Regions from separate parts of the Peribacillus sp. B2I2 genome, predicted to be linked through region 1. Evidence: riboswitches for the same ligand, from Rfam matches in the RefSeq annotation. Region 1 holds a riboswitch; each other region holds the start of a gene.
The links. Region 1 has a riboswitch for S-adenosylmethionine ahead of mmuP (S-methylmethionine permease). Riboswitches for the same ligand answer to the same signal wherever they lie in the genome.

Region 1 (10,174 bases):
ACAAGATTCTTGACCATGCCATGTTTTGGTATCCGGATTATAAGTTTCACCAGAATTCGGATAAACAATAATTGGTTTTTTCGTGTTTGCACTCAACACATTGATAGCTTCCGTGACAACTGATACTGGTGCACAGTTAATGCCAATCGCTGCAATTTGCTCATTTTCCTCAAACAACCTCGTACACTCCTCCAGCAATGTACCGTCACTTATCGCTTTCTCATTTTTCAAGGAAAAGGATAGCCAAGCATACACTTCTGGATAATCTTTCAATAATGAATCCAATACTTTTGCTTCTTGAAGGGATGGAATCGTTTCAAATGCTAAGAGATCAGCACCTGCTTCAATCAAAGCTGATATTCTTGGGCGATGAAATTCTACTAAGGTTTCATCTGAAACACCATAGTTTCCTACATATTCTGAACCATCTGCAAGGTAGGCCCCATAAGGTCCAACTGATGCAGCAACCAATGGCTTGGGTCTATTTGTTTGCGTTTCATCCTTCCAATAATCATCCCTTGCTTTCCTTGCGAGTAACACCGTTTTCCGAATTAACTCCATGGCCTCTTTTTCTTGTATCCCACGCAGGGAGAAACCTTCAACGGTGGCTTGGTAGCTTGCAGTTATCGCACAGTCCGCTCCAGCACGAAAATAAGCAGAGTGAACCTTATAAATCACTTCTGGATTTTCAAGTAATACTCGTGCAGACCACAGGGGATCGTCCAAATCACATCCATACCGCTCAAGCTCTGTAGCTAGAGCTCCGTCCAGAATCATGACTGAATGATCTCGTAAAATAGCGTCAATTGGGTTTATTTTATTCTTCATGATTTTACTCCTCTTTTCTTTGAAGATTGTGTAATATAATAAGTTCCATAGCAAAACAAAATAAATGGAATACCACAATAAAGTGCTATCCGTTGTGTAGGGTCAAAGGCAATTCCTATACAAGAAGCAAGACAGAGCATGAAAGAAACGATTGGTACGAACGGATATAATGGTGTACGATAAGCCAAATCATTTACTGAATTTCCTTCTTTTATAAAACGTCTTCGGAATAGGAACTGTGAAGCGCTAATACTCATCCAAACTACAACCACCGCTAGACCCGAAATGGATACAAGGACGATATACACCGTATCCGGTGCAATAATACTCGAAAACAAGGCTAAACCACCACCCAACATACTGAAAATGACTGCATTTATCGGAACACCTCTTTTTGTTAATTTTGCAAATATAGGTGATATCGTTTTCTTATCTGCAAGGGACCAAAGCATTCTGGAAGAGGCATATAGACCTGAGTTTGCAGCAGACAAAATGGCAGTTAAAATAACAAAGTTCATGATATCCGCTGCATATGGCACTCCAATTCGTTCAAGTACTGCAACAAAGGGGCTCTCTAATACACTTGCATCCGAAACAGGCAATAATGCGGATAATACAACGATGGTTCCTACAAAAAAGATGATCAATCTCCATAATGTCATGCGGATTGCCTTTGGTATCGTTTTTTCTGGATTCACAGTTTCTCCAGCTGCAATTCCGATTAATTCAGTTCCAGAAAATGCGAAATTCACCGCAAGCATCGTCATTATAATGGCAAAAGCACCATTCGGAAATAAACCTGCACTTGTAAAATTGGAAAATAGCGGTGCTGATTGTGAGTTAGTCATTGGAATAAAACCTACCATTGTCGCTGCTCCCAAAATAATAAATATCACAATCGCAATTACCTTTATAGACGCAAACCAAAATTCGGATTCAGCGAAAAACTTAACGGTCCAAGCATTTAATGCCAAAACCAATATGGCAAATAGAGCACTCCATATCCAGACATTGATTGATGGAAACCATCGCTGCATCAACAATCCTGCAGCCGTGAATTCCGAACCTAGTGCAACAGTCCAGGTTAGCCAATATAACCAGGCTACTGTAAACCCTGTCCCTGGTCCGATGTATTTGGCTGCGTAGCTATGAAACGCACCTGTCTCGGGCATATGTACTGCCAGTTCACCTAGACATAGCATGACTAGATAAACCACTAATGCTCCAATCAGATACGAAAGGATGGTGCCAAACGGGCCAGCCTGCTGAATCGTATAACCCGAACTTAAGAACAAACCTGTTCCAATCACCCCGCCAAGCGATAGCATGATTAAATGCCGTGTTTTCATTTCCCTTTGAAATTCTTGTTTCCTTTTGTTCTCCATTCATACTCTCCTTTATCCTGCATCCAGAAAAAACGAAAACGCACTCTAAAAAGAGTGCGCTACTGACAAATAAAAACGAAACGTACGGTCTTATCTATCAAGGTTTCACCCCCTGGAATTAGCACAGTGTCTTAGCGGACCTGTTGCTGAGGTTTCATAGGGCCAGTCCCTCCACCTCTCTGGATAAGAAATTAATTTTTTATAACTTTATCAATCTATGAAAAAATTGTCAAGTTTTGTTTTGGAATATAAAGAATTCCCTTTACATTCAGACGATTTTGTCACCTCCGGCATGATTGCTTGTTTTGGTACAGTCGCTCACCGTATTAGAATTGCAGATAATGCTAACCGGGAATAATTTTGATATAAAAAAATGACGACATCTTAAAAGATGACGCCTTTTTTTCTTTCTTATCACTTAAGGTCGTTCCATTTCAAATAATTCCCCTAGTTTTGTATAAGTATGACCCGCTAATCTTGCTACAGGTTTAAGCCCATTCTGGTCAATTCGGCCATTATGGTAAATATCTTGCTCTATATGATAGCAGACTATTTTCCCTATCAATAAATCACAACCAGGTTTATCTAGGGAACCTCCCAATGGAATCGCATGCTCTAATCTACATTCAAAGCGTACCTTCGCTTCTTGCAATCCTGGTACGGATACCTTATCACTAACAGCCGTCGTGAAATTGGTCAGGCCCAATTCACTTTCATCCGATGGGAGTTCCTTGGCCGTTCGATTTGCATCAGCAACATTGTTTTCATCAGTGATATGAACAACGAATTCCCCTGATTGAATTGCATTTCGGGCAGTGTCCTTTGAAACTCCTTCTTTCCGTTGAACAGAAATGGAAATCATCGGAGGATTGGAACTGACTATGTTAAAAAAGCTGAACGGCGCTATATTGATGGTACCGGTTTCGGATTGTGTCGTAACCAGAGCTATGGGTCTCGGTATAATGCTTCCAGTCAAAAACTTATAATTTTCCCGTTCAGTCAGACTTTCAGGATTTACTGAAATCATCTTCATTCCCTCTTTCATTCTTATATAAAGTTCTTATGAAACCATGAACCTGCTGCCTCGACCTCTGAACGTGTTAACTGATGACCGTAATTTTCCCAGTGAACTTCCACCGAAGCACCAGCTTGCAATAAAAGTTGATTAAGTTCATCCGTTTCTTCTGCCGGGCAAATCGGATCGTTTTTACCTGCAGCAATAAATACAGGTATTTCTGAGAGTGACGGCATAGCAATCCCGCGTCTAGGCACCATTGGATGATGAAGAATCGCTCCTTGTAGTGCCCCTTCGAAATGGAACATCAAACTTGCCGCTATATTTGCACCATTAGAATAACCTAATGCTACCACTCTGTCACGGTCGAAGTCATATTGTCCGGACGCTAGTTCCAAGAAGTCATTAAGCTCATTCGTACGGAAAATCAAATCTTCTTCATCAAAAACCCCTTCAGCTAACCGGCGGAAAAAACGAGGCATTCCGTTTTCAAGTACATTTCCCCGTACGCTCAATACGGATGAACCCGGTGAAACCATTTCCGATAATGGCAAGAGATCTGTTTCCGTTCCTCCAGTACCATGTAAAAGCAAAAGTAACGGAGCTTCTGGATTACTTCCTTTTTGAAAAATATGCTTCATCATTTATCCTCCTCTAGTACTCTCGGCACTGCCGGCAGTAACGTTTTCTCCATGATTCCCCTTTTTTCTTCCAGCCATGGCGGCAGCATCAATTTACTACCCATCGTTTCCTTCGTCTCATCATGAGCAAAGCCAGGTGGATCTGTGGCAACTTCAAAGAGTATGCCTCCATCTTCCCGGAAATAAATGGCATCGAAGTATTGACGGTCTGTAAATGGGGTCACGCCATAGCCATTGTTACTGATATGTTCTCTCCATTCTTTATGATCTTCATTATCGCTTGCACGCCATGCCAGATGATGGACAGTTCCTACTCCGATTTTCCCATTTGGCAAAACGTTTTTTTTAACATCTATTAAATTTCCGATGTCCGATGTGGATTTGAAGCGGATGAAATCGTCCTCTTCCCCGATCTTTTGAAGGCCCATCACTTCCTCTAATATTTCCATCGTTTTGATCGGTTTTGACGTAAATAATACAGCACCGCCGAATCCCTTGACCGCCTTATCAGCTGGTACACCGCCGAATGACCACTCGCTATTTTTACCTTCTTTACGCTCAACCAGTTCAAGTTGTAAACCATGTGGGTCTTGGAATTTCAGATATTCCTCACCGAAACGTGATGACTTTTCAAAGTCTATATTAAATTTACCCAAACGCATTTCCCAGAAGCCCATTGAACCTTCCGGAATGGCATATGTCGTAATCCCCACTTGTCCAGAGCCAATTGTCCCTCGGTATGCCCCAGGCCAAGGAAAGAAAGTGATGATAGTACCCGGTGAACCTGATTCATCTCCGAAATATAAGTGATAGGTGCCTGGATCATCAAAATTAACGGTTTTCTTCACCATACGCATTCCTAATACTCCAGCATAAAAATCCACATTCTCTTGAGGATTGCCTACAATTGCGGTTATATGATGTATTCCTGCATTTTGCTTTCGCATGCCGATTACTTCCTTTCCCTTTGATTAATTTGTTGATTTAGTATTCAGGGGTTTTAAATTCGATTCAATATCTTTTCTTTTCGATTCTAAAAATGGTGGCAGTGCGAGGTTCTCACCTAGGTGCTCCTCTGCTTCATCCACTGCAAAACCAGGTCCATCAGTCGCTAGTTCAAATAATATGCCATTCGGCTCCCTAAAATATAGTGAACGAAAATAAAAGCGGTCCACATATCCCGAGTTCACGAATTTCGATTCACTAATTTTCTCTATCCATTTTCTCAGTTCTACTTCATTATCCACCCGGAAGGCAACATGGTGTACTCCGCCTCTCCCCAATCGTTCTCGGGGAATGTCATTCCTTTCTTCGACATGGACTTCCGCTCCTGTTCCTCCCTCACCTGTCTCGTAAACGACAATCGGATTTTGCCCCCTAATTGAGGATGGGTATGTGCCTGATTTCCTGAACCCCAATACTTCGGTAAGAACGCTTTGCGTTTGTTCAATATTGGGTACAGTAAGTTTAACTGGTCCTAATCCTATTATGGAAAACTCTTGCGGTACCGGGCTTCCATCCCATGGTAACCCTCCTTGAACGCCTTTATTATCCTGATCGGAAACAAGAAGAAGCCTTTGCCCTTCAGGATCTTTAAAAGAAAGAACCTTCCTTTGAAAACGGGTTGATATTTCATCATGATCAACCTTGGATTCCACAAACCGTTTTTTCCAATATTCGAGTGCTTCATCATCCCTCACCCGTAAAGAAATTTCTGAAATACTATTGTTTCCTTCATGAGTGCGGGCAGCATTGGGAATTTCAAAAAACGTCAGTTCCGTTCCCGGTGAACCAATTTGGTCTCCATAAAATAAGTGATACACCCGAATATCATCTTGATTCACCGTTTTTTTGATTAATCGCATCCCTAATACTTTCGTGTAGAATTCAAAGTTGTTTCCCGCTCTAGCTGTAATCGCCGAAACATGATGTAATCCTTTTAATTCCATCCGTACCACTCCTATCTTTATAAATCTCCCCTTAAGGAGATGAATTATCCGCCAATAATATCTCGAATTCGAGGTATCTAATCTGTTATACACAACACTTTTAATAAAAATATCTTGAATTAAAGATAAACGACATTTATATATTTGTCAACCATTCCTGATTCAAATATTTCAAACCATTCACTTAATAAAATAATAATATCAGGTCAAAATAAGTCGGTATAATTAATGGAGGTGTGATATATGGCTAAAGATTTTTCAAGTGCAATTGAAGATAGGCGCTCATATTATTCCCTTAGCAAGGAAAGTGTCGTCCCTAATAAAAGGATTAAGGAAGTTATCGATCATGCCGTTCAATATTCCCCTTCCGCTTTCAACTCACAAAGTGCAAGAGTGATTGTTTTAACCGGGAAAAGCCACGACCAATTATGGGATATCACAAAAGAAACATTAAGAAAAGCAGTCGGTGACAAAGATTTTGAAAAAACGGAAGAAAAAATGAAGTCATTTAAAAATGGTTATGGTACGGTTTTATTCTTTGAAGATCAGGCCATTTTAGAAAGGCTTCAAGAACAATTCAAAACGTATGCCGAAAACTTCCCGATTTGGTCTAACCAATCATCTGCCATTTTACAATTTGTCGTATGGACTTCCTTGGAAATTGAGGGGTTTGGTGCAAGTCTTCAGCATTATAATCCTTTAATCGATGACGAGGTGAGAAAGACATGGGATATATCAAGCGATTGGAAACTCATCGCACAGATGCCTTTTGGAAGACCCACTGCAGAGCCTGGCGATAAAGACGTCTCACCACTTGAAGAACGAGTGAAATATTATCAATAATACATTAGGGCCGGCTCTACATACTGAGCCAGCCCATACTTTTATTTCACTTTAATAATCTGGGAAAGTCGCAAAGAATTTTGAAAATATCAATGACGCAAAGCCCATAAATTCTACAACCGGCATGATTTTATTATACTCATTGTCGTTCAAAACGTACATTTCGCACCCCCCTAGTAACCTATTGAATTGGGGAAGAACGCCCTGGTAGCCATTCCTTCAAATAAGATGGGAGTTCACCCGAATATTGTTTTGCAGCATGTCCACTTTTCAGTAGACTGAATGTCTTATCCTTGCATTTTAAATGCTCCATTACCGGATAAATCATTTCCTGTGGGACCAATCGATCATACTTACTAGCTATGACCAAAACACTAGCATCAATTTTTGATAGCTTCGCTTTTTTTCCCCTTACCTTGAAACCACCATTAACCAAGCTATTTTTTATCAAAAGTTCTTTGGTTATTTGTTTTGCGGCTGCTCCGGATAATGGTACATGCCCATTAGCCCAAGCATTGAAACGGCGCCAATTTTGGACGTATTCCTCATCATCCGCTTGATTCAATAAAGATAAATAGGGTGATAAATAGATTGGAGATGTAATTAACCGGATTCCATATTTGACTGCACTGGCTGGGATCGTTTGATAAATATCGATCGTCTCGTCAAAATTCGCGGTACCTTCCTTTAACGCTTCCTGCCATTTATCAAAAAATTCTGAGGCACTGAAATCTACCGGTGTAACGGAGAGGATCAAATTCTTGATTGGCTCGTCTGCAATGGCAGCATATATTGCGGCTATTGTACCGCCGAGGCAAAATCCCATAACTGTAATTTCTGATGCTCCAGAGTTGCGTAATGCACGCTGCACCCCTTTTTGAATATAATCGATGATATAATCTTCGATCGATATTTCACCATCTTCAAAGCCCGGGCTTCCAAAATCAAGCAAATACACATCAAAACCTTCATTTACAAAAGATTCTATTAAACTATTCCCTGGGGACAAATCAAGAATCAAAGGAGTATTGATTAGTGAATATATAAGAAAAACCGGTACATCATATTTTTTTTGTGCTGACGGATAATACCAAAGCGTTGATTTATTTTTTTTCCACACCGCTATTTTCGGCGTCAGTCCCACTTCAGGCATTGGCTGATTGGGAATATCCATTAAATGTTTCCATTTAGTTATGGATTCGGATTGATTTTTTTGCACTTTCCGCTTAGCCATTTGAATTCCCCTGTCCAATTGAATCGAACTCAGGCAACTGTGCACTTAACAATAAAGATTTATTTATAAAATCCGATATCCTTTTTTTACTCCCTTCCATTTCATTGGATTCCAATCTTGATTTCTTTTTCATACTGCGCGATGAATTGGCATTCCGTTTATTGTGTAATGAAGAATTACCTTTGACAGTCCCTTCTCTATCCTCAACAAGTGTATAGACCAGCTCTTCTAACCTATCAATCTTTTCTTCGAGCTGGATGATTAATTTCGCTACACTCGCCACATCTTTTTTTGTTGGATAATTCATAATGATGGACATTCTTTCTGATTCTTCCTGCATCCTATTTATTCTTGGAATCTGCATTTGTGCATTATCGCTTATTCTTTCTATTAACTCACGATTATTTAGCAAATCCTTAATTTTATCATTCAGCTGCTGCTCTTTTTGTGTGCCTATCAGTTTAAGTCCTTTTAAAAAATTTGATTTTTCCGCCATATATATCTTCCTTCCTTCTCCTCCGTTTATACTACTGCCGATATTCCCCCGTCAATGATCAAAACATGACCAACCATATAGTCAGATGCCTTTGAGGCTAAAAATACGGCAGCTCCCTTTAAATCATCATCATTGCCAAACCGGCCTGCAGGAGTTTTACCTAATATGTCATAGTTGGACTTTTCAAGAATATTCTTTGTGATCCTAGTCGGGAAAAATCCAGGTGCTATCGCATTGACTTGGATACCGTACCTAGCGAGCTTTACCCCTAAATCCTTAGTCAATGTAATGACGGCACCCTTACTGGTGTTATAAGCTATGGTATCCAATAGCTCTGGAAACGTCCCGCCAAGACCCGACACAGATGCAATATTTATGATTTTTCCGGAATTTTGCTGCTTCATGATCTTCGCTACAGCCTGCGAAAACAGGAAAGTACCTGTAACATTTACATTCAATACTTTTTCCCACTTATCCTTGGGAAGATCAAATAGCGGCCCTGACCAGGACGTGCCGCTATTATTGACAAGAATATCAATCGTACCGAATTGGGCAACCGTTTCCTGTACCACATGATCAATATCACTCTCTTTCGTGATATCACATTCAAAGGCAACTGCCTTAATCCCCATTGATTGCAAGTGTTCGCATACCTCTTTACATAAAGGAAGATTTCGTGAGGCAATGGCTATATTAGCTCCTGCCTCCCCCAACGCCATGGCGATTTGTTTGCCCAGTCCCCTACCGCCACCGGTAATGATTGCCGTTTTATTAGTCAAATCGAACATATTACTCAAAGTAGTCAACTTTTCAGCCCTTCCGTAATGAATTATTATTTATATAACTAATCTATATTATTATAGAAAAGCCTATCCAATATGGTGCTTAAAATAGCCTAATGCCTCTGCCTTTTGTTTGACCAATCTTAACTCGACACCCTGTAATTTTTTTCGTCGTTTGTGAGAAATTCGACCGATCGGGCACATTATTCGGCATTTTCGGAGATTATCCGAACAGATCGACACTTTTTTCGGCCATTTGGAATCTTAATTCGACGATTCAACACTTTCGAGCAAAATCGAATACATAACCTGTTTAATCGTTTACACTATTAGATATAGTAAGGAGGTTAAAAATATGACGTTACATCACTTTCATTTAACCGCGGAATGGCCTGGCGGCAGAAATGATATCGGCACGATTCAATCAGGAAATCTGCAAACACAGATAAGTATCCCTACGGAAATGGAGGGACCAGGGATTGGCACTAATCCCGATGAAATGCTGCTTGGAGCGGCCTCGACCTGCTATATCATTACCTTTGCTGCCATGTTAGAGCGAGCCCATATAGAAAAGGACAGCTTGACCATGCAATCGGAAGCCTTAGTGGATGTTACAAATGGTGTATTCACCTACAAGAAAATCATACATCGCCCTACACTAGTATTAGCACGGGATACATCAGAAAAAGTGGCTGAAAAAGCGAGGATACTTGCTGAAAAAGCTGAAACTTCTTGTATGATTTCAAGAGCGATCAAAGGTAATGTAGCGGTGGAATTGAACGTGACAATTTCCATATCACAACAACCTTGAACAGAAAAAGTGCCTAACCCTATATTGGGTTAGGCACTTTTTGAACTATTGAATTGCGTTCACTTTATTTTCAACCTGGCGGCACACTTCATCAGCCGTTAAACCATTTGCCTCTATGATAGACGCTTTTAATGAAGTATCGCTTATTCCCATCACATTACTTTCCATTCCTGTTACCACACAACAATCC
Region 2 (10,174 bases), 2.1 Mb from region 1:
CTTGCTGTTACCCTTGATTATTTAGGTGAATTCATTGAAGATGAACATGAAGCAGGGAAGATGGCAGATGAGTGTATCGAAGCGATTCGCATGATTGGCAGAAATCAACTGGATTCACAGTTATCCCTGAAGTTGACCTCGATGGGCTTGGATGTGTCCGAACGGGTCGTAATGAATAACATGCGGAGGATTTTGGATGAAGCTAAAGCCCATCAGGTTTTCGTGACGCTTGATATGGAAGATTTTCCGCGCTGTCAGCCAACTTTGGATGTATTCAAAAACCTAAAGTCTGAATATAATGAATTGGGGACCGTAATCCAAGCTTATCTGTATCGGACTGAGAAGGATATTGAGGAGCTGGATGCATACCATCCGAATTTAAGACTTGTTAAAGGAGCTTATAAAGAACCGAGGGAAGTGGCTTTTCCCGAGAAAAAAGATGTGGATGAGAATTTCAAGAAAATTATCAAGCAGCATTTGCTGAATGGCAATTATACCGCAGTTGCCACACATGATGATAAAATCATCGATTTTACGAGGGACTTGGTCAAAGATCAGGGAATTCCCCGGGATCGATTTGAATTTCAAATGTTATATGGCATACGCAATGAAAAGCAGCTTGAGCTTGCTGAAGAAGGATATAAGGTAAGGGTATATGTTCCTTATGGTACGGATTGGTATGGATATTTCATGCGCCGCCTTGCGGAGAGACCGGCCAATATTGCTTTCGTTTTAAAAGGCCTATTCAAGAAATAGGAAGCGAGAGCCGCCCCGGATAAGGGACGGCTGCTCAAATTAAGAAGGATTTATTTTTTAAACTGATTGTTCTGGCTGTTCACTTTATTGATTCCATGTTGACGTTCAGCGCCAGGGCCGGCATTGCCTTTAACGCTTGCTGCACTTACGGCTGCTTTAGAAGGATTATCTTTACGCTTCATTTTATAAGTCACCTCCTGCACGGTTATTTTTTACTGAACGGAGGAGAAATAACCAAAGGAATTTGGAGAAAAAAATATTTTTTTCCTGTTTAATCATTGCGGAATTTCCAAATATATTCTATATTAGTAATAAGAAAAAATATTCAAAAAATTTTTGGGTTAAAAATGAATGAGCATTCATTCAATACATTGCGTAAGGGGGATATGAACTTGGTTCGACAAATACGAAAGGCTGCTGTTCTAGGGTCAGGAGTTATGGGATCAGGGATTGCTGCACACCTTGCTAACATCGGCATTCCGACTTTATTATTGGATATTGTACCTCGTGAGCTCACTGAGGATGAAAAGAAAAAGGGTCTTACATTAGATAATAAACAAGTGCGTAACCGCATTAGCCAAACTGCGATTACTAAACTTTTAAAACAGAAACCAGCTCCGCTTTCGGCTAAGGGAAATATTGCGTTGATCGAGGCGGGAAACCTGGAAGATGATATAAGCCGTTTAAAGGATGTCGATTGGGTCATCGAAGTGGTCGTTGAGAAACTTGAGGTTAAGCAAAGTGTTTTTGCCCAGGTTGATCAGCATCGTAAACCTGGAAGCATCATTTCATCGAATACATCCGGAATTTCAATCGAAGCGATGGCAGAAGGCCGTTCGGAGGATTTTCAAAAGCACTTCCTGGGAACCCACTTCTTCAATCCGCCGCGTTATCTTAAATTGTTGGAAATCATCCCTACTGAAGCAACTTCACCAGAAGTGCTCGAATACATGAAACGATTTGGCGAAGATGTACTGGGGAAAGGTGTCGTCCAAGCCAAGGACACGCCAAACTTCATCGCAAACCGCATTGGCACTTATGGTTTATTGGTCACTCTCCGGGAAATGCAAAAAGGCGGATATAGTGTCGGTGAAGTCGATTCGGTTACAGGACCGTTGATCGGAAGGGCAACCAGCGCGACTTTCCGGACACTTGATGTAGTTGGATTGGATACCTTTGCACATGTTGCCAAAAACGTATATGACCAGGTGGATGGAGAAGAAAAAGAAGTTTTCAAAATACCTGATTTCATGAATGAAATGCTTAAGAATGGGTGGCTTGGAAGCAAGTCAGGACAAGGGTTTTTCTTGAAAAAAGGCAAAGAAATCCTTGAATTGAATCCCGAAACGCTTGAATATGATGCACGAAAAAAATTAAAAGCGCCGTCCATTGAAATGGCTAAACAGGCCAAGGGCTTGCCAAATAAAATGAAAGCGCTTGTTTATAGCGAAGACCGTGCTGGCCAATTGCTTTGGAATGTGCTGAATCCGGCGCTTGTGTATTCTGCCCAACTGCTTGGGGACATTGCGGATGACATCGTGGCAATCGACCAAGCGATGAAATGGGGATTCGGATGGTCCACTGGTCCATTTGAAACCTGGGATGCTATAGGTGTAGAGAAATCGGTAGCCCGTCTGGAAGCGGAAGGCATCTCCGTTCCGCAATGGGTAAAGGATATGCTCGCCAAGGGAATCACTTCTTTCTATAAAGAAGAAAATGGCATAGTCCACTATTATGATAATGGTGAATATAAAGAAATTGTCGAAAATCCTAAGGTGATCAATCTTAAAGCAATCAAGAAGCAAAAAGGCGTAATCAAGAAAAACAGTGGTGCAAGCTTGATAGATATCGGCGATGGAGTGGCCATTCTTGAATTCACTTCGCCGAATAATGCAATCGGTCTGGATATCATGCAAATGATCAATGCGGCGGTCGACGAAGCGGAAGCGAATTTTAAAGGCCTTGTCATCGGAAACCAAGGCAAGAATTTCTGTGTAGGCGCCAATATTGCAATGATGTTGATGGAAGCGCAAGATGACAATATTTTTGAACTCGATATGGTCATCAGCCAATTCCAAAAGGCGATGCTGAAAATTAAGTACAGTGCAGTTCCTGTAGTGGTTGCCCCGTTTAATATGACACTTGGCGGGGGTGCTGAAGTATCCCTTCCGGCTGCGCACATCCAGGCAACGACTGAAACATATATGGGACTGGTGGAAGCTGGTGTAGGTTTGATCCCTGGCGGCGGCGGGACTAAAGAACTTTATGTCAAGACATTGAGGAATATGCCGAAGGGTGTCGACTTTGATTTACAGAAAGTGGCCAACCAAGTATTTGAAACGGTCGCCATGGCAAAGGTTTCGACCTCTGCTGAGGAAGCACGCGGGAATAATTTCCTTAATTCATATGATGGAATAAGTGTGAATGCGGATCATCAACTATATGATGCGAAGCAGGCTGTCATTTCCATGTATGAACAAGGTTATACCGCTCCTGCCCGCACAAAGATTCCTGTCGTTGGTGAAACGGGATATGCCGCACTTCTCTTAGGGGCGGAATCCATGCGCCTTTCTGGATTCTTATCCGATCATGACCTTGTCATAGCCAAAGAGCTTGCATACGTCCTGGCAGGGGGGAAACTCCCGTTTGGCACGGAAGTAGATGAACAGTATATCTTGAACCTGGAAAAACAAGCGTTCCTAAAACTGATTTCGATGCCGAAATCTCAAGCAAGGATGCAGCACATGCTCGTTAAAGGGAAACCACTCCGTAATTGATGTTTAGATGAAGATATGGCCAAACCGATAAGGAAGATTAATAGATCGATAGCTTAAAATTGAGTAAGGGGGATCCTCATGAAAGAAGCGGTAATAGTAGCTGGAGCAAGGACTCCGGTAGGAAGAGCGAAAAAAGGTTCTCTAGCTAATGTACGTCCTGATGATTTAGGGGCACTTGTTGTAAAGGAAACGTTAAAGCGTGCAGGGAATTATGAAGGAACCATCGATGACCTGATTATCGGTTGTGCAATGCCTGAGGCGGAGCAAGGATTGAACATGGCGCGTAACATTGGAGCGTTGGCAGGGTTGCCTTATACAGTACCAGCCATAACCATAAATCGTTATTGTTCAAGCGGGTTGCAAAGTATCGCTTATGGAGCGGAAAGAATCATGCTCGGCCAAAGTGATACAGTCATTGCAGGCGGAGCGGAATCCATGAGCCTTTTACCAATGATGGGTCATGTAACGCGTCCGAACGCGAAACTTGCGGAAACAGCCCCGGAATATTATATGGGTATGGGTCACACTGCTGAAGCCGTTGCAAAAAAATACGGGATTTCCCGTGATGATCAAGATGCATTTTCTGTACGAAGTCATCAAAAGGCGGCTAAGGCCATTGCAGAAGGAAAGTTTTCGGATGAAATCGTACCGGTTGACGTAACCCTTCGCTCAGTGGGTCCAGATCTTAAATTAAAGGAAAAATCATTCACATTCTCACAGGATGAGGGCGTTCGTCCGGGTACGACTGTTGAAGTGCTGAAAAAACTAAGACCTGCATTCGCTGTTACAGGATCCGTAACAGCAGGGAATTCATCACAAACGAGTGATGGAGCAGCCGCGGTCATGGTCATGGATGGGGAAAAGGCCTCGTCATTGGGGATGAAACCGATTGGTAAGTTCCGCTCCTTTGCTGTAGCGGGGGTACCGCCTGAAATTATGGGGATCGGACCGATTGCAGCCATTCCTAAAGCTTTGAAACTAGCAGGCCTTGAGTTATCCGATATTGGTTTATTTGAATTGAATGAAGCCTTCGCTTCCCAATCCATTCAAATCATTCGTGAGCTGGGGCTGAATGAAGAGATTGTCAATGTAAATGGCGGAGCCATTGCCTTAGGCCATCCACTGGGATGTTCTGGAGCAAAATTGACATTAAGCCTGCTTCATGAAATGAAGCGCAGAAACCAACAATTCGGAGTTGTGACAATGTGTATCGGCGGCGGAATGGGAGCTGCTGGAGTATTTGAATTATTAGCGTAATTCCATCCCTTCCGGAAGCTGTCAACATGCTTCCGGCGGGTTTACTTTCATTAATCACTTAGGGGGAAAAAACATGTCCAATCAAACAACAGATAACCTCATTAAAGGCGGAGCTTTTTTAGTAGAAGATATTACGTATGATCAAGTGTTTACACCGGAAGATTATTCCGAAGAGCATAAAATGATTGCCAAAACTTCAGAGGATTTCGTGGTGAATGAAATTCTGCCGCAGGTTGAACATTTAGAAAACCATGAATTCGACCGTTCTGTAAAATTACTGAAGCATGCAGGTGAACTCGGTTTACTTGGTGCTGACGTTCCTGAGGAATACAGCGGATTGGGTCTTGATAAAATCAGTTCGGCATTAATTACAGAAAAAATGGCACTTGCAGGCGGCTTCGGAATTACGCATGGTGCACACGTAGGTATCGGATCTTTGCCGATCGTATTATTCGGAAATGAAGAACAAAAGAAAAAATATCTCCCTTTACTGGCAACGGGTGAGAAAATTGCTGCGTATGCCTTAACGGAACCAAGCTCAGGTTCAGATGCTTTGGGGGCAAAAACGACTGCGAAATTGAATGCTGAAGGAACACACTATATTTTAAATGGTGAAAAACAATGGATTACAAATGCAGGTTTTGCAGATGTCTTCTGTGTATACGCCAAAATCGACGGCGAACAATTCTCTGCTTTCATTGTAGAGCGTGATTATGAAGGTGTATCAACTGGTGCTGAAGAGAAGAAAATGGGCATCAAAAGCTCATCTACACGTACATTAATCCTCGAAGATGTTCATGTACCCGTCGAAAACCTTTTGGGTGTAGCCGGAAAAGGGCATGTCATTGCTTTCAATATCCTGAATATTGGCCGTTATAAATTAGGCGTGGGTGCTGTCGGCGGATCTAAACGTGCCCTTGAGATTACAGCTGCTTATACGAATCAACGCCAACAGTTCAAAACGAAAATTTCCGATTTTAACTTGACGAAAGAAAAACTTGCAACAATGGCGTCTAAAATTTATGCAGCAGAAAGCTCTGTATACCGTACTGTTGGCCTTTATGATCAAAGGCAAAGCAAATTGACTGATGAGCAAGTGAAAGATGGGAAATCAATGGCAGCTGCAATCGCTGAATATGCAATTGAGTGTTCATTGAATAAATTCTTCGCTTCCGAAGTATTGGATTATGTTACGGACGAAGGCGTACAGCTTCATGGCGGTTATGGTTTCATGCAGGAGTATGAAATTGAAAAAGCATATCGTGATTCCCGTATTAACCGGATTTTTGAAGGTACAAATGAAATCAACCGATTGCTTGTACCGGGAACTTTCCTGAAGAAAGCACTTAAAGGGGAATTGCCGCTTCTTCAAAAGGCTCAAGGCCTGCAAGAGGAATTAATGATGATGATGCCGGAAGAGCCTGGCGATGAGCCATTGGCACAAGAAAAAATGCTTGTTAGAAACGCTAAGAAAATCGGTATTTTGGCAGCTGGCCTTGCTGCACAGAAATACGGCAATAAGCTTGATCAAGAACAAGAAATCCTCTCCAATATTGCTGATATAGCATCCCTTGCATATGCAGCTGAATCCGTGGTATTACGTACGGAAAAAGCAATTGCGGCTACAGGGCTGGAGAAGAACAAACAAAAAGTGCTTTACACGGAAATTTTCGTTCAGGAAGCTTTCAATGAAATAGAACAGCATGCAAAGGAAACGTTAATTGCGGTGGAAACAGGCGATACCCTTCGCATCATGCTTTCTTCACTTCGCAAGCTGACAAGACACAATCCAATCAATGTCATTGCGAAAAAACGTGAAGCTTCCGTTAAGGTAATCGAAACGGAAAAATATGCACTTTAAGCAATGAATCAGAATCTGTAAAGGGAATGCCCGTAAAGGCATTCCCTTTATTTCCTTTCATGAAATCGCAATGGAAATTCAAAAGACATTTCGTTGTATTGCGTGGTGAAAACGGGTATTCTATTGATAGGTGGTGAAATGATGGGCTTAACATTATATTGGTACCCAAAATGCGGCACATGCCGTAATGCGAAGAAGTGGCTGGATAATCATGAACTGCAATATGAAGCGATTCATATAGCGGAAAATCCGCCTTCGCGAACTGAAATAGAACAACTATATAAAATCAGCAATTTGGAATTGAAGAAGTTTTTCAATACTAGCGGTCAAAAATATCGGGAGCTAGGCTTAAAGGATAGGCTGAAAGAAGCTTCTGAAGCAGAGATGCTTGATATATTGTCCACAGATGGCATGCTTCTGAAAAGGCCGATTGTTACGGATGGTACCAAAGTGACGGTAGGTTTCAAAGAAGAGCAATTCGAACAGGTTTGGAACTGAAATTTTACAAAATATTTGGTTAATTCCTTACTTAAACAATAAATCTACCTTATAATGGAATAGATAAAATAAGATGTACATATGGAGGGTTTATAATGACAACAACACCAAAAGAACTTCGTTACACTAAAGAACATGAATGGGTCAAAACCGAAGATGGAACAGTGCGCATTGGAATTACAGCTTTCGCCCAGTCCGAGCTTGGGGACATCGTCTTCGTTGAGCTTCCAGAAATCGGGGATGAACTGAAAGCGAACGAACCATTTGGAAGTGTTGAATCCGTTAAGACCGTTTCAGAGCTGTATGCTCCTATCAGTGGCAAGGTTGTTGAAGTAAACGAAGACTTAAGTGACAACCCTGAATATGTAAATGAATCTCCTTTTGAAAAAGCATGGATGATCGTGCTGGAACCATCAAATAGCAGTGATATTGAAAACCTGATGAGCGCTGAAGAATATGAGAGTTTGATTAACGGTTAAAAACGAAGGAGAGGGGGGACTGAAAAGGCCTGCTCTCTTTTTCATTTTGTACAATCGCAGTTGCGCACATAATTCGTGAGATGGAGTGATGACATGGAATGGGGCGAATTCGATAAAGTGATCATTGTAGAAGGCAGTTCCGATAGAAGAAAAGTTGCCTCCGTTTTAAATGAAGATGTGGAAATTAGATGTACGAATGGGACCATATCATTAACTAAGCTTGATGAATTGGTGGATGAATTGATGGACCGTGATGTTTATCTCCTTTTTGACGCAGATGAATCAGGAGAAAAGCTCCGGAAGCAATTCCGAAGGGAAATGCCGGAAGCGAACCACCTGTATATTAATAAAATGTACAAAGAAGTGGAGAGCTCACCTGAACATCATATCGCAACTGTGCTTTTATCTGCCAATATGAATGTTAAAATGAAATTTTTAAGTCAAAGGGTGAACGACTAATTGATTCAGGAATGGAAAGAAGAAGAGTGTAAGCTTGCCGTTGAACAAGGGGAAACATTTTGCTTATATTTATATACGCCATTATGCGGCACCTGTCAGGTGGCTTCCAAGATGCTGACGATATCCATGGAACTTTTCCCGGAACTGAAGGCAGGTAAAATGAATATGAATTATGTTCAAGCTATTGCCGAATCATATGAAATTGAAAGTGTCCCGTGTTTATTGTTTTTCAAAGAAGGGCAGCTGCACAGAAAAATATATGCCTTTCAATCCGTTCCTTATTTATATGGATTGCTTAAGGAAATCAGCTGAAAAACCAATCAGAAACGGATTGGTTTTTTTAGTTGTGGACAAGTGGCGGCCAAATTGGAATTGAACAAAGAATATTCTAACAATTCATTGACTGATTAATTCTAAAATGTTATATTTTGTATTAAGAAAGCATCCTGAATTTAATAGTTCTTATCAAGAGTGGCGGAGGGACTGGCCCGACGAAGCCCGGCAACCGGTATAAATTTATATACGGTGCTAATTCCAGCAGAGTGTTAGCTCTGAAAAGATGAGGTGCGTTTTTAAAACCTCTTCTTTTGGAAGTGGTTTTTTTGTTTTGAAAGGCCCGGTTTCAATATAATTCCTACTAAATCCATAGAGAAAGAGGAGAAATAGTATGTCAGAGAAAAAGTTGCGTTTCGAAACATTGAGTGTTCATGGCGGTCTGCAAGCTGATGAAACAGGTGCACGTGCAGTCCCTATCTACCAAAGCAATGCATACTTGTTCAAAGACACTGACCATGCAGCGAATTTATTTGGCTTAAAGGAGAATGGCTATATATATACACGACTACATAATCCCACGGTCAGCGTTTTTGAGGAAAGAATGGCCTTATTGGAAGGCGGTATCGGCGGATTGGCAACAGCAAGCGGAATGGCTGCCATCTCACTGTCAATCCTGAATATTGCCGGTGCAGGGGATGAGATCGTTTCAGCCTCCACTTTATATGGCGGTACGTATAATCTTTTTGAAAACACTCTTCCGAAATATGGGATTAAAGTGAAGTTCGTTTCTCCTGATGACCCTGAAAATTTCAAAAGGGCGATAACGCCAAGAACTAAAGCCATATTTGCCGAAACAATCGGAAATCCAAGTTTGAGGGTCCTTGATATCGAAGCGGTAGCTGACATTGCCCACAATGCCGGGATACCTTTAATCATTGATAATACCTTCGCTACACCGTATCTATGCAGACCAATTGATTTTGGAGCGGATATTGTCATCCATTCCGCTACAAAATGGCTTCTGGGAAATGGAACCACTTTAGGCGGTGTCATCGTGGATGGAGGGAAGTTCGATTGGAACTCACCAAACTACCCTGGCTTTACGGAGCCTGATCCAAGTTACGACGGTCTGGTATACGCCGAGGCAGTTGGACCAGCCGCTTTTATAACGAAAGCCCGAGTGCAGTTACTTCGTGATTTAGGCCCTGCGCTAAGTGCCCAAAGCGCATTCCAGTTTACGCTTGGACTTGAAACGCTGCATGTAAGGATGAAAGAGCATCTTTCGAACACGAAGTCTGTACTTCAATATTTGAAAAATCACCCTGCCGTGACTTGGGTTTCGCATCCTTCTAATGAGGATCATCCCGATAAAGCCCTTGCGGATAAATATTTGCCCAAGGGAGCAGGATCCGTTGTGACTTTTGGAATTAAGGGAGACCGCGAAGCCGGGGCGAAACTTATCAATTCGGTGGAATTATGGTCCCATGTAGCGAATGTAGGGGATGCGAAGAGTTTGATCATCCACCCTGCCAGTACGACCCATCAGCAATTGAATGATGCAGGTCTGGCGAAAGCGGGTGTGCGTGCTGATCAAGTCCGTTTATCCATTGGGATTGAAAATGTAGAGGATTTAATAGAAGATTTGGAGCAGGCAATTGAAAAAGCGACGAATATCGTCTCCTTGACTTCTAAAACGGTTTAAGCAAAAAGTCCTGGGCATTCTTGAACTAGAAATATTATACATTGCGCTCCTTTTTTATCTATGATAAAATTTCAACATACTAAAGAACTTAATGATATACAAATATTCT
Region 3 (10,174 bases), 1.7 Mb from region 1:
ATGTTTCCTTGGGATTTCGTTCTCTGCTTATTATGTAATTGCATGATAGATAAAGCCAATGCACTCTTTCCACAACCTGATTCTCCAACAACTGCTACAATTTCATTTTCATTCACCGTAAACGAAACATCATCCACTGCTGCATGATATTTGTTACCGATTCGAAATGAGGTAGTTAGGTTCTCTATTTGCAAAATAGCTTTCTTCATCCTTGCTCCCCCTAAACTATTTTTTCGGGAAAATAATTAATCTTCTGATAATTATTTAAAATTTTAATCAATTTTTTACAATTATACAATAGTTTTATTGCAAAATAATCACATTTTTTTCATATTTTATAACTTTAGGAATAATTTTCTGCAATAAAAAATCATTTCCTTTATAACTGTTATACAGTAAAGTTTTGAAGTCCTATTAATTGCATAGAACCAATATTTTTTTATTTGTTATTTCGAAATAACTATTTTTATAGATCATACCTCTAAATTCAACTTGTCTTTGTACGTACCGCAGAATGATTCTGGTTAGTAATATTTTAATATTTCAGAAAAATTAGTCTATTTTTAAGAATATCATAAAAAATGTAATTATTTCATATATATTTCAATACTTTCAAAAAAACACCTAATTTTTATCAAATGCAATGAAACCTTTTTAAAACAGAATCGTAGAAAATGGTAGAAAAAAATGATGAGGTGATTGAATGTATTCACAAACTGTACAAACATATTTGCCATCCGTCATGCGGACGTTCGCTTTATCTCTTGCTGTTTCCGTTTTAGGGATGGCTCTCGGCACTTTTGTTCCGCCATTCTTGTTCATTCCCTTAGCGATACTTGAGTTTGCCATGTTGATTGGAGCTTTCATCATGCGGAAGAAAAAAGCTATCGGTTACACATTCTTGTATAGTTTCACATTTATTTCAGGAATTACGACCTATCCGATCATTGCACACTACCTTGCCGCTGCAGGGGCAAATGTGGTGATCTTAGCCGGTGTGACGACGACAGTTGTATTTGGAGGACTGGCGATTTATGCTTCAACCACCAAAAGGGACCTTTCTTTCTTGGGAGGAATGTTATTTGCGGCCTTGCTTGCTTTAGTGGCCATTAGCATTTTCAACATTTTTTCTCCATTAAGTTCTACAGCCATGCTGGTCTTTTCATTTATTGGGATTTTAGTTTTCAGTGGTTATATTTTATATGATTTCAATCGAATGAAGCATTACGGGGTTACAGCGGAAGAAGTACCGCTAATGACCTTGAATCTGTATCTAGATTTCATTAACCTTTTCATTAACATCTTACGTTTCTTTGGTATATTGGCAAGCGATGACTAAAAAGCGCGTATGATCAAACCAACAAGGTATCTTAAGAAATGACGCTTGGACTGATCCGAGCGTCTCAGTTTGTAAACAAAAAGGTTTCGGAATGGTCTCATTCCAAAACCTTTTTTGATTTTTTATTGGATTTGAAGCAGTTATAGAGAATAGTGACCTCTCCTAGGTCATTATTCAGGACATTTCTGACCCTCGCCAAGTCCAGTTGGCCATCTTCTTTACATTCTCATGGCAAAGTAAGCATCGCCTGCACCGACAATTTTCAAATCCCCCTTTAAGTAGTCCAACGCATAACGTGCCTTTCTTTTGCCTTTACGTTTCGCATAAATATGTTTTCCTTACATTCTTGCAAAATATGGCGTGTGACCACTTTCTAGTGGTCTTTAATTTCTGTACACTCTGAAAAAAATGAACAATTCGCACAAATGGATTGGATGATTTGTACTCACAATAGCCCTCTTTATTTGTTGTTGTGTACTTTAAAATCTCGTCCGATGAGCAGAGATAACAATACACATAGTCATGTTTATGGAAGAACCCTTCTTTTGTTCGAGGACGTGTATAGGATAAAGCTGGTGTGATTTCTTTGCCAAAAAGGTAGTTTATAAAGGCTGGTGTTTTGTAAGCTGCATCTGCGGCAACAGCTTCTAGTTTTCAACTTTTTCAATAAGCTCTAAGATATGACTAACATGCATATTTCCGGATGTTACTCTCGTCCTGCAACACAAATCCATTGCGGTTTGCTGCCGCATGGAACGAATAGGCAAACTGTTTTGTTCGTTCAACTTTCACATAGTGGCCACTTTCAGGATCAGTTGAACTTTCTTTAATCACCTTGGTTTATTCCTTGATAAATTTAACTGGTGGAAATGGCTCATAACTGGATCAATACTTGGGCCTCTGAATACATATCATTCACCAAGTCATACATTCGATGGCACCAGTTGATCTAAAGTAATCATTTCAAGTTGATCTCGCTGAATAGAATCATGTTTATTAAGTCTCCTTAACACCTCGAGTTTTATCCTTCTATTTTAGAACAAAAAAGACTGTAGGCAAAAAGAGTTCTATCTTTCTGTTAAAACAAAGTTGATTGGAACGGAATGTTCGAGGCTCCTGCGGGGAAAGCGAGTGCCTGGAGAGGAAATCACATGTGACAAACTCAATTATTATCTAATTTGTCTACAGTCTGAGGCGCTTGGACTTATTCAAGCGCCCAAGTGTCTTTTCACGTATTTGCCCATACACCGTTATTTCCTGTAAAAAGATAATTCAGGGATGTATTCAAAAATGGATTCTATTTTTCAGAACCATGCCAATGAATAAAAGACCAAATCACGAATTTGGTCTCAATGCTTCATTAATAAGTAAGAACTGCTTAAGGCTTTCGTATCTTATTTATATAATCCTGGATTTGATTGATCAGTCCATGGCAGTTTCACACCGAAGGTACTTGCAATGAATTGTGTATCTTCTCTTCTTTTTTTCCTTATTTGGGCCCGTTGTTTTGCCGATTCATTTAAATTCATTTCCATCTCTGTTTCAGGAACCAAACGTGGAACCGGTATTGGTTTACCTTCTTCATTAATGGCAACAAAGGTCAAAAAGGAAATGACGCATAAATTCCGATCTCCTGTAACTAAATCCTCTGCAATCACCTTTACGATGATTTCCATTGATGTTCTGCCCGTATAGGTCACGAAGCTTTCCAGGCAAACTGCATTTCCTTCGTGAATAGGGTGCAGGAAATCGACAGAATCGGTTGATGCCGTAACGACGTTGCTTCGAGCATGACGCATGGCGGATATAGCCGCTACATCATCAATGTATGCCATTAATTTGCCTCCGAACATCGTACCAATGTTATTTGTATCCGGCGGGAGGACAAGGCTTGTTTTTATGACCAAAGAATCCCGGCAATGTTTTATTTCTTCCATGGTGACTGCACTCCTTTAAGTCTGATTTCTCACTAGTCCACTTTATCGAATTATTACCTGTAAATCAATTCACATGCTTATTTTCCTGCTTTTAGTCAAAATTATTCGGTTAAAATAAAGCGTCCCACTCTCACTGCCCTTTTGGCTGCTTGCCTTGTTGCAGCTCACGCAGGCTCAAACCAAATGTCATTTGTAAATGAGGATAATCCTTAAACCCTGTCCAATCCCCGCCCCAATCAAAACCTAACCCTTTAGCGATGGTTACGACTTCCATCCAATCCGACTTTCCATTATCGTTGCCGTCATAACCCATATCCCAAATGGCCTCACCTTGTTTGTTTAGGAGGGCAAAATCTATCGCCAAACCGAAATTATGAAGAGACTCCCCACCTTTTGCATTCGTTACGATGTTCCCCGTGCTTAAACGGCCTTTTTCATAGAGTTCATTTTGCTCGGCTAAAGAACGGAACCCTGCCGTAATGATTACCGGGATGCCTTTGTCATTGGCCAATTGAATAAGCTCGTCTTTTTTGTCGGCGACGATCGGATTCAGCTCGTCTGTCAGTTTGATTTCATCTAAATCAGGCGGAAGCATATACTTGAACAAGAGCCCCAACAACAATCCGAAAAAGCCCAATATCAGACATGTCCTTACCCAAGTGGCTTTCACTGAAAAACCCTTCCTTTACTATAACTGTCTGAAAGTCAAAAACTCAACCAAAGACGGATGAGTTTTTTTCTTCTATTATAACTTTGATTTTAATTCTTCTATTTGCATTAAATGCCGTTTTTCATGGAGTCCCACGAACGGGACCCATTGCTTCAAGCTTAATTCTTTAAACAAAGGGTGGGGAAAAGACTTTTGTTCCAGATCATTTTCTTTTGCATGATCAACGACTCTTATAAAAGCTTTGCGAGATTCGGACAACTTATCCTTAACCTCATTCAAAGTTTGGAATGATTCTGACGGAATGACAAATGGCGGGGCCTGAACCTTCACTTCACGATTTAATGTAAGCTCGATCGGTTTATTAACAGCCGGAGTGCTATCGTCGCTTTTCAATTTATCGGCAATACTCTTTGTTATGGCCCGTTCCATTAAATATAAATGATCCAACACCTGAATGATGCTCCATCGTCCTGCTTCAGGATGCGCGTTCAGCTGTTCATCCGATAGTCCGTTGACCGCATTTAAAAGTTCTTCCCTGATTTTTTCATTATCATTCATCCTTAGCATCTCCTCTTATAAGCCTGGCTAATCTCCTATAATTATTCCATGACCTATATGAATGTGTAAAATAATAATACTTTTTGACAGAAACGAACCAATTAAAAGTTGTCTATTTTTTGAACAGCTCTATGATAGTCATAAAGGTAAAATTCACCTAATATAAAGGACTATCAAAATTCATCAAGGGTATTCTAAATAGGAGTGATCGCCATCATTGGAGGATACTCCATTCAGCCACAAAAGCAGATACAAGCACCCCAGATCTTTGCAGTTCTCTTCCCAACTAAAGGCCATATCAAATTCCTAGCGACTTATGCATTTTTGCTTTCATTTGAAATCATAACTTTCCAGAACCCGATTCGTAATGAGTTGATACCCTTTTTCATTCGGATGTATCTTATCACTGAAATACTCTGTTTTCTTTTTATTTTCAAAAAGATCATTTGTAGGAATGAATACCATCCTATCATCCTTTTCCGCTATTCCCTTTATTGCTTGGTTATAATCTAGAATGTGTTTTTCAAGTTTTTCATTGTCTTTAATTGGGTTATATAGCCCTACTACCAGTATATCCGCTTTATCGTTTGCCTTTATCAGTGTTGATATAATCTTATCCAGATGGTTGATATACTCCCGTTTACCATCATCGATTTTTCGGTCACTTATTTTCTCCAAGTTCCCGCCGTTACTATTGATCAAGTCATTCGTTCCAATATAAACGATGAAAGTATCGGCTTTATCAAGTTTCGTTTTAATGCGGTAATCGTCAAGCTGCTTCATTACCCCATCCGTTTCCTGACCTTTTATACCGTAATTCCAAAAACTCACTTTTTGTTCCGATTCCGGATTATTCAATTCATCCTCCAGACCGTCTACATATCCTTCCCCGTCCTTATCCCCTTTTCCATAGGTTAACGAATCTCCAAAAGCCATCACCCTTTGTACATCTTTCGCTTCCGAGGCTTGAAATTTATATGCAGCGAAACAAATTATTAGTACAATAATTAATAAACCTGCTATTTTTTTCATTTGCTTCTCCTTTTGTCTATTTACTATGAAGTATTTAATCTTTTAAATACCCAAAAATCTGTAGTCCTAACATATAAAATGAATTGTCAGATAAAGAGCAAAGAGTGTATGATAGTATAAAACTTTCAATGGATTGGGTTTCATTCACCGTCCCTTAATAAAAAAGCGGCGATACCCTTTATTCTGGAGATAGAAAATAGATAGGAGTTTAAATCATGGAAGAGCACATAGAGTTTAGAGAGGCAGAACTATCGGACTTACCCAGGATCGTTGAAATATATAATTCGACAATTGCTTCAAGAATGGTCACGGCTGATACGGAACCTATATCCGTACAATCGAGGGTTAAATGGTTTGAGGAACATGATTCAGAAAGTCGACCGCTATTTATAATTACTATAGAAGGGGAAACTGCTGGATGGATGAGCTTTCAATCGTTCTATGGGAGGCCGGCCTATAATTCCACGGCTGAAATCAGCATTTATATTGATGATTATTTCCGGGGAAAAGGAATCGGACAAATTTCGATTCAAAAGGCAATTGAAGTGAGCCCAAAATTAGGGGTGAAGACTCTATTAGGTTTCATTTTTGCCCACAATGCCCCAAGCCTGAAGCTCTTTTCCAAATTCGGGTTTGAAAAATGGGCACATTTACCTCAAGTTGCCGAGCTGGATGGCATTGAACGGGATTTGATCATTCTTGGTAAACGTGTCGATATTTAAATATATTTATTTAAAAGCTATTGCCTTGTGTAGTAGCTTTTTTCTCTGATTAAAAGAGGACGAAATGGTGAATTTAAAAATACCTATATACTTTCTGGAGGGAAAAATATTCAGATTCTCTTTTATTTGTCAACGCATTTAACAGCGCATCCAATTCTTGACTTGCTTGAACAGTTAGAAGACTTGTAAAACCATAAATTGCTGCCAATTTGATCATTTCCTCTCTCTTTTCTTCTACTTTTTCTATAGTTACCTTCCGGCAAATCATATAAACACCTCCTAATTTTTCAATATTTTTACACTTTCATCATAATGAAACTCGTAGTTAAAATCAACTATTTTACAGAAATTAAATGTGTTATTTCATAGGTTAAATGTGACAAAAAGCCTATTTCAGTCTCTAATTATGTATATTTTGTGACATCCACTATATAAACTTAAATAAAAAAAGCATCCACAAGTGTGATACATTGCGAATGCTTACTTCATATCCCTATCCCAAGAACCCAAAATATAGTCTATCGCTTACTATGTCATCCATTCCGAAGGAGACTCGTTATTAGGTCTATTTATAACAATCTTATATTCATCTTCAAGTACTTTTAACGGGGCATCGTAAAGGTGCCTTTCATCAGAGGTTTTGTATACTCCATTGGCCAATAACTCTTCAATAAGCTTTGCCTTCCTCTGTTCAATCCTCTTAAATAATTCCGCCATGTAAATGGCTCCTTTCCTAGTCATCATAGAGCCTGCTTCTAGTTGAGCTAAACTGTATTAACTGGTTTGATTTTCACCAAATTATATATACCTTTTTTATTATGTCACTAAACGTTATACCGCAAAAATAAAAGCCTCTTCTAATTCAAGAAGAGGCTGACAGTGTCCGTACGGCTCTTCTTATCTTCCAAGCATATGCTTGTTGGATTTAGCACAGTTCCCAAAATGGGTCTGCTGCCGAGGTTTCTTTGGGCCAAGTCCCTCCACCTCTCTGGATAAGAATTCAATATATAATTGATGTAGACATGATTTTATCTCAATAATCATCAAATGTCAATTACCTGGATCTCCCTTTTTTTCCGTGCCATAAAGGATTACCTCTTTCAAATACGGGTTGCATTTTCTTGTCTTTCTGATATGATGTCAGTAATTACATACAATTCACACCACTAGGGGAGTCTTTTTTAAGACTGAGATGGAATTAGTTCCGGACCCTTTGAACCTGAACCGGCTCATACCGGCGGAGGGAAGTGGATGATATCGTCCATTTACAGACTTTATCCATCTACCCCGTTCCGTATTCAGGAGCGGGTTTTTTTTATTGGGTGTAAACAAGGGGATCCATTTTAAAGGAGGATGAACAATGGAGAATACTAAATTAGAAACATTCAGTGATAGACTTCATGGACGGGCAAAAGAGATTTGGAAAAGGAACCATTCACATCCCTTTGTCCAGGCAATTGGAAACGGCACACTTCCTGAAAAGAAATTTGCCTATTACCTGAAGCAGGACTATATCTATCTCATGGATTATTCCAAGCTCTTTGCTTTAGGTGTCATCAAAGCTCATAATATCGAAACCATGGCAAAGTTTGCGAGTATTTTAAATGAAACCCTTCAAGTTGAAATGGATATCCATCGGCATTATGCTGCGGAATTCGGAATCAGCTCCAAGGAATTGGAAGATACAGAACCCACACCAACCACTCTAGCCTATACGGGTTACATGCTAAATGCAGCTCAGCATGGCACTTTGGCAGACCTGATAGCATGTCTCCTGCCATGTGCTTGGGATTATTATGAGATCGGTTTGCTATTGAAAGAACAAAATGGTGATGCATTGGAAAACAATCGCTACTCTGATTGGATAAGGTCATATTCATCTCCTGAATTCGGTGAAGCACACAAGTGGCTGATTGCTTTGTTGGAAGAATTAACAGAAGGCATGCCCGAAAAGGAACTACTTAGATTAGAAAAGCACTTTTTGGTGACTTCCCGATATGAATATTTATTCTGGGATATGGTTCAAAATGAGCAGGATTGGCCACTGTAGGTCGTTGATATGATGATGAATCCAATCAAGAAATTGACATTGACCGCCATGATTACGGCTATAACGACTTTAACCAGTTCATTTATTTTCATCCCTGCCGGATTTGCGAAAGTCTTTCCTATTCAACATCTGGCAAATGTCCTGACAGCCGTATTATTAGGACCTGCTTATGCGGTAACACAAGCTTTTTTAGTTTCCATCATTAGAAACATGTCTGGTACCGGTTCAATTTTCGCCTTTCCTGGCAGCATGATCGGTGCACTTTTGGCTGCCGTCGTATATCGAAAAACACAAAGCTTAAAATTCGCTTGTTTAGGGGAAGTGATCGGGACCGGGATTTTCGGGTCCCTAGCCTGTTATCCACTTGCAATCCTCCTATTGGGAGAAAAAGCTGCTCTTTTTGGTTTTTTACCAGCTTTTATGCTTAGTTCATTCGCAGGTGCGATTTTAGCTTTCATATTACTTAAAATACTTCTAAAAAATAATTATATGAAGGGGTTTTTTTATGAAAACAGCATTAACCATCGCAGGCTCTGATTCAGGGGGCGGTGCTGGAATACAAGCGGATTTAAAAACATTTTCTGCACATGGGGTCTTTGGAATGTCAGCAATCACAGCCGTAACCGCACAAAATACAATGGAAGTGCGTTCAATTCAGGCCATCGATACAGCTATCATTTCTGATCAAATTGCAGCCATCTTTGAAGATATTCGTGTCAATGCAGTAAAAATAGGTATGCTTGGATCTAAAGAAATAGTGGAAACAGTTGCTGCGTCCCTTAAAACATTCTTACCTGACATCGTTATCCTTGATCCTGTCATGATTTCCAAAAGCGGCCACCATTTGCTGGACGAAAAAGCCGTCTCTGCCTTAAAAACGGAATTGCTTCCGCTTGCAACACTTGCAACCCCAAATGTACCAGAAGCGGAAGTTCTTACTGGCTTGTCGATTCGAACGAAACAAGATTTTTACAGGGCATGCATATCCATACAAGAACTGGGCCCTAAAGCCGTTTTACTTAAAGGGGGCCATGCAGCGGGAAATCCAAATGATCTCTTTTATGATGGGACTGACTTCCACTGGATAAAGGGAGAACGCATTCATACAAAAAACACACATGGTACAGGCTGTACCCTGTCATCCGCCATTACATCCAACCTGGCAAATGGACTGACATTGCTGGAGTCGATCGAACAGGCCAAGACCTATATTTCTGAAGCCATTCGTAATAGCTTTTCAATCGGTAAGGGTCATGGACCTGTCCATCATTTTCATTCATTTTCAAAAAAAGAACGGAGTGAATTAATATGAAGGTTTCTGCAGCCGATTTATTCGTGAAGGTAAGAGAAAGAAAACCACTCGTTCACCAAATCACCAACTTTGTTACGGTCAACGACTGTGCAAATGCCACCCTTGCCATCGGTGGTTCGCCTGTTATGACATCGAGCCCAAGAGAAGTGGCGGATATGGTCAAATTAGCCGATGCATTGGTCCTTAATTTCGGTACGATTGATGATAAAGCTTTGGAAGCAATGGAGATTGCCGGTAAGACGGCAAATGCCCTGGATATCCCGGTCATTTTGGACCCGGTGGGAGTAGGTGCCACCGCCTATCGGACAGAGCAAGTCACAGAACTCCTACGTAAGGTTAATTTCCAAATCATTCGCGGAAATGCGAGTGAGATCCATCGATTGATGGGTGGGGATATCGTTACACGGGGGGTGGATTCGGGGGAACTTACTATTAGCAATGCTGAGCTGGCTGCACAAGCGGCAAATAAATTGAATAGTGTCGTCGTAGTCAGCGGAGCGAAGGATGCTGTTAGTGATGGAAAACATACGTCCATAATCGACAACGGGAACCTC

Region 2: it holds a riboswitch for S-adenosylmethionine, as region 1 does, so the genes downstream of both, ABIE66_RS25670 (O-acetylhomoserine aminocarboxypropyltransferase/cysteine synthase family protein) here and mmuP (S-methylmethionine permease) in region 1, are expected to answer to the same signal.
Region 3: it holds a riboswitch for S-adenosylmethionine, as region 1 does, so the genes downstream of both, ABIE66_RS07070 (Fur-regulated basic protein FbpA) here and mmuP (S-methylmethionine permease) in region 1, are expected to answer to the same signal.

Annotation. Positions count from the first base shown of each region.
Region 1 is NZ_JBGCCB010000001.1:3,076,470-3,086,643, forward strand. Features, by position in the region: gene mmuM (homocysteine S-methyltransferase) at 1-828, opposite strand, end outside; gene mmuP (S-methylmethionine permease) at 825-2,213, opposite strand; SAM riboswitch class I at 2,301-2,403, opposite strand; gene ABIE66_RS15125 (hypothetical protein) at 2,431-2,571, shown strand; gene ABIE66_RS15130 (flavin reductase family protein) at 2,632-3,240, opposite strand; gene ABIE66_RS15135 (alpha/beta hydrolase) at 3,261-3,869, opposite strand; gene ABIE66_RS15140 (ring-cleaving dioxygenase) at 3,869-4,816, opposite strand; gene ABIE66_RS15145 (ring-cleaving dioxygenase) at 4,841-5,818, opposite strand; gene ABIE66_RS15150 (nitroreductase family protein) at 6,062-6,661, shown strand; gene ABIE66_RS15155 (alpha/beta fold hydrolase) at 6,843-7,895, opposite strand; gene ABIE66_RS15160 (hypothetical protein) at 7,888-8,391, opposite strand; gene ABIE66_RS15165 (SDR family oxidoreductase) at 8,418-9,179, opposite strand; gene ABIE66_RS15170 (OsmC family protein) at 9,529-9,984, shown strand; gene ABIE66_RS15175 (YkuS family protein) at 10,030-10,174, opposite strand, start outside.
Region 2 is NZ_JBGCCB010000001.1:5,132,560-5,142,733, reverse strand. Features, by position in the region: gene ABIE66_RS25715 (proline dehydrogenase family protein) at 1-756, shown strand, start outside; gene ABIE66_RS25710 (YuzL family protein) at 807-938, opposite strand; gene ABIE66_RS25705 (3-hydroxyacyl-CoA dehydrogenase/enoyl-CoA hydratase family protein) at 1,149-3,533, shown strand; gene ABIE66_RS25700 (acetyl-CoA C-acetyltransferase) at 3,612-4,790, shown strand; gene ABIE66_RS25695 (acyl-CoA dehydrogenase family protein) at 4,864-6,651, shown strand; gene ABIE66_RS25690 (arsenate reductase family protein) at 6,793-7,149, shown strand; gene gcvH (glycine cleavage system protein GcvH) at 7,245-7,628, shown strand; gene ABIE66_RS25680 (toprim domain-containing protein) at 7,722-8,087, shown strand; gene ABIE66_RS25675 (thioredoxin family protein) at 8,088-8,399, shown strand; SAM riboswitch class I at 8,547-8,653, shown strand; gene ABIE66_RS25670 (O-acetylhomoserine aminocarboxypropyltransferase/cysteine synthase family protein) at 8,755-10,065, shown strand.
Region 3 is NZ_JBGCCB010000001.1:1,386,390-1,396,563, reverse strand. Features, by position in the region: gene ABIE66_RS07115 (ABC transporter ATP-binding protein) at 1-209, opposite strand, end outside; gene ABIE66_RS07110 (Bax inhibitor-1/YccA family protein) at 704-1,339, shown strand; partial or broken gene ABIE66_RS07105 (transposase) at 1,514-2,215, opposite strand; gene ABIE66_RS07100 (acyl-CoA thioesterase) at 2,734-3,276, opposite strand; gene ABIE66_RS07095 (M15 family metallopeptidase) at 3,407-3,946, opposite strand; gene ABIE66_RS07090 (DinB family protein) at 4,022-4,504, opposite strand; gene ABIE66_RS07085 (DUF459 domain-containing protein) at 4,835-5,536, opposite strand; gene ABIE66_RS07080 (GNAT family N-acetyltransferase) at 5,752-6,258, shown strand; gene ABIE66_RS07075 (aspartyl-phosphate phosphatase Spo0E family protein) at 6,332-6,526, opposite strand; gene ABIE66_RS07070 (Fur-regulated basic protein FbpA) at 6,787-6,975, opposite strand; SAM riboswitch class I at 7,153-7,257, opposite strand; TPP riboswitch at 7,417-7,521, shown strand; gene tenA (thiaminase II) at 7,619-8,308, shown strand; gene thiW (energy coupling factor transporter S component ThiW) at 8,324-8,845, shown strand; gene thiD (bifunctional hydroxymethylpyrimidine kinase/phosphomethylpyrimidine kinase) at 8,814-9,620, shown strand; gene thiM (hydroxyethylthiazole kinase) at 9,617-10,174, shown strand, end outside.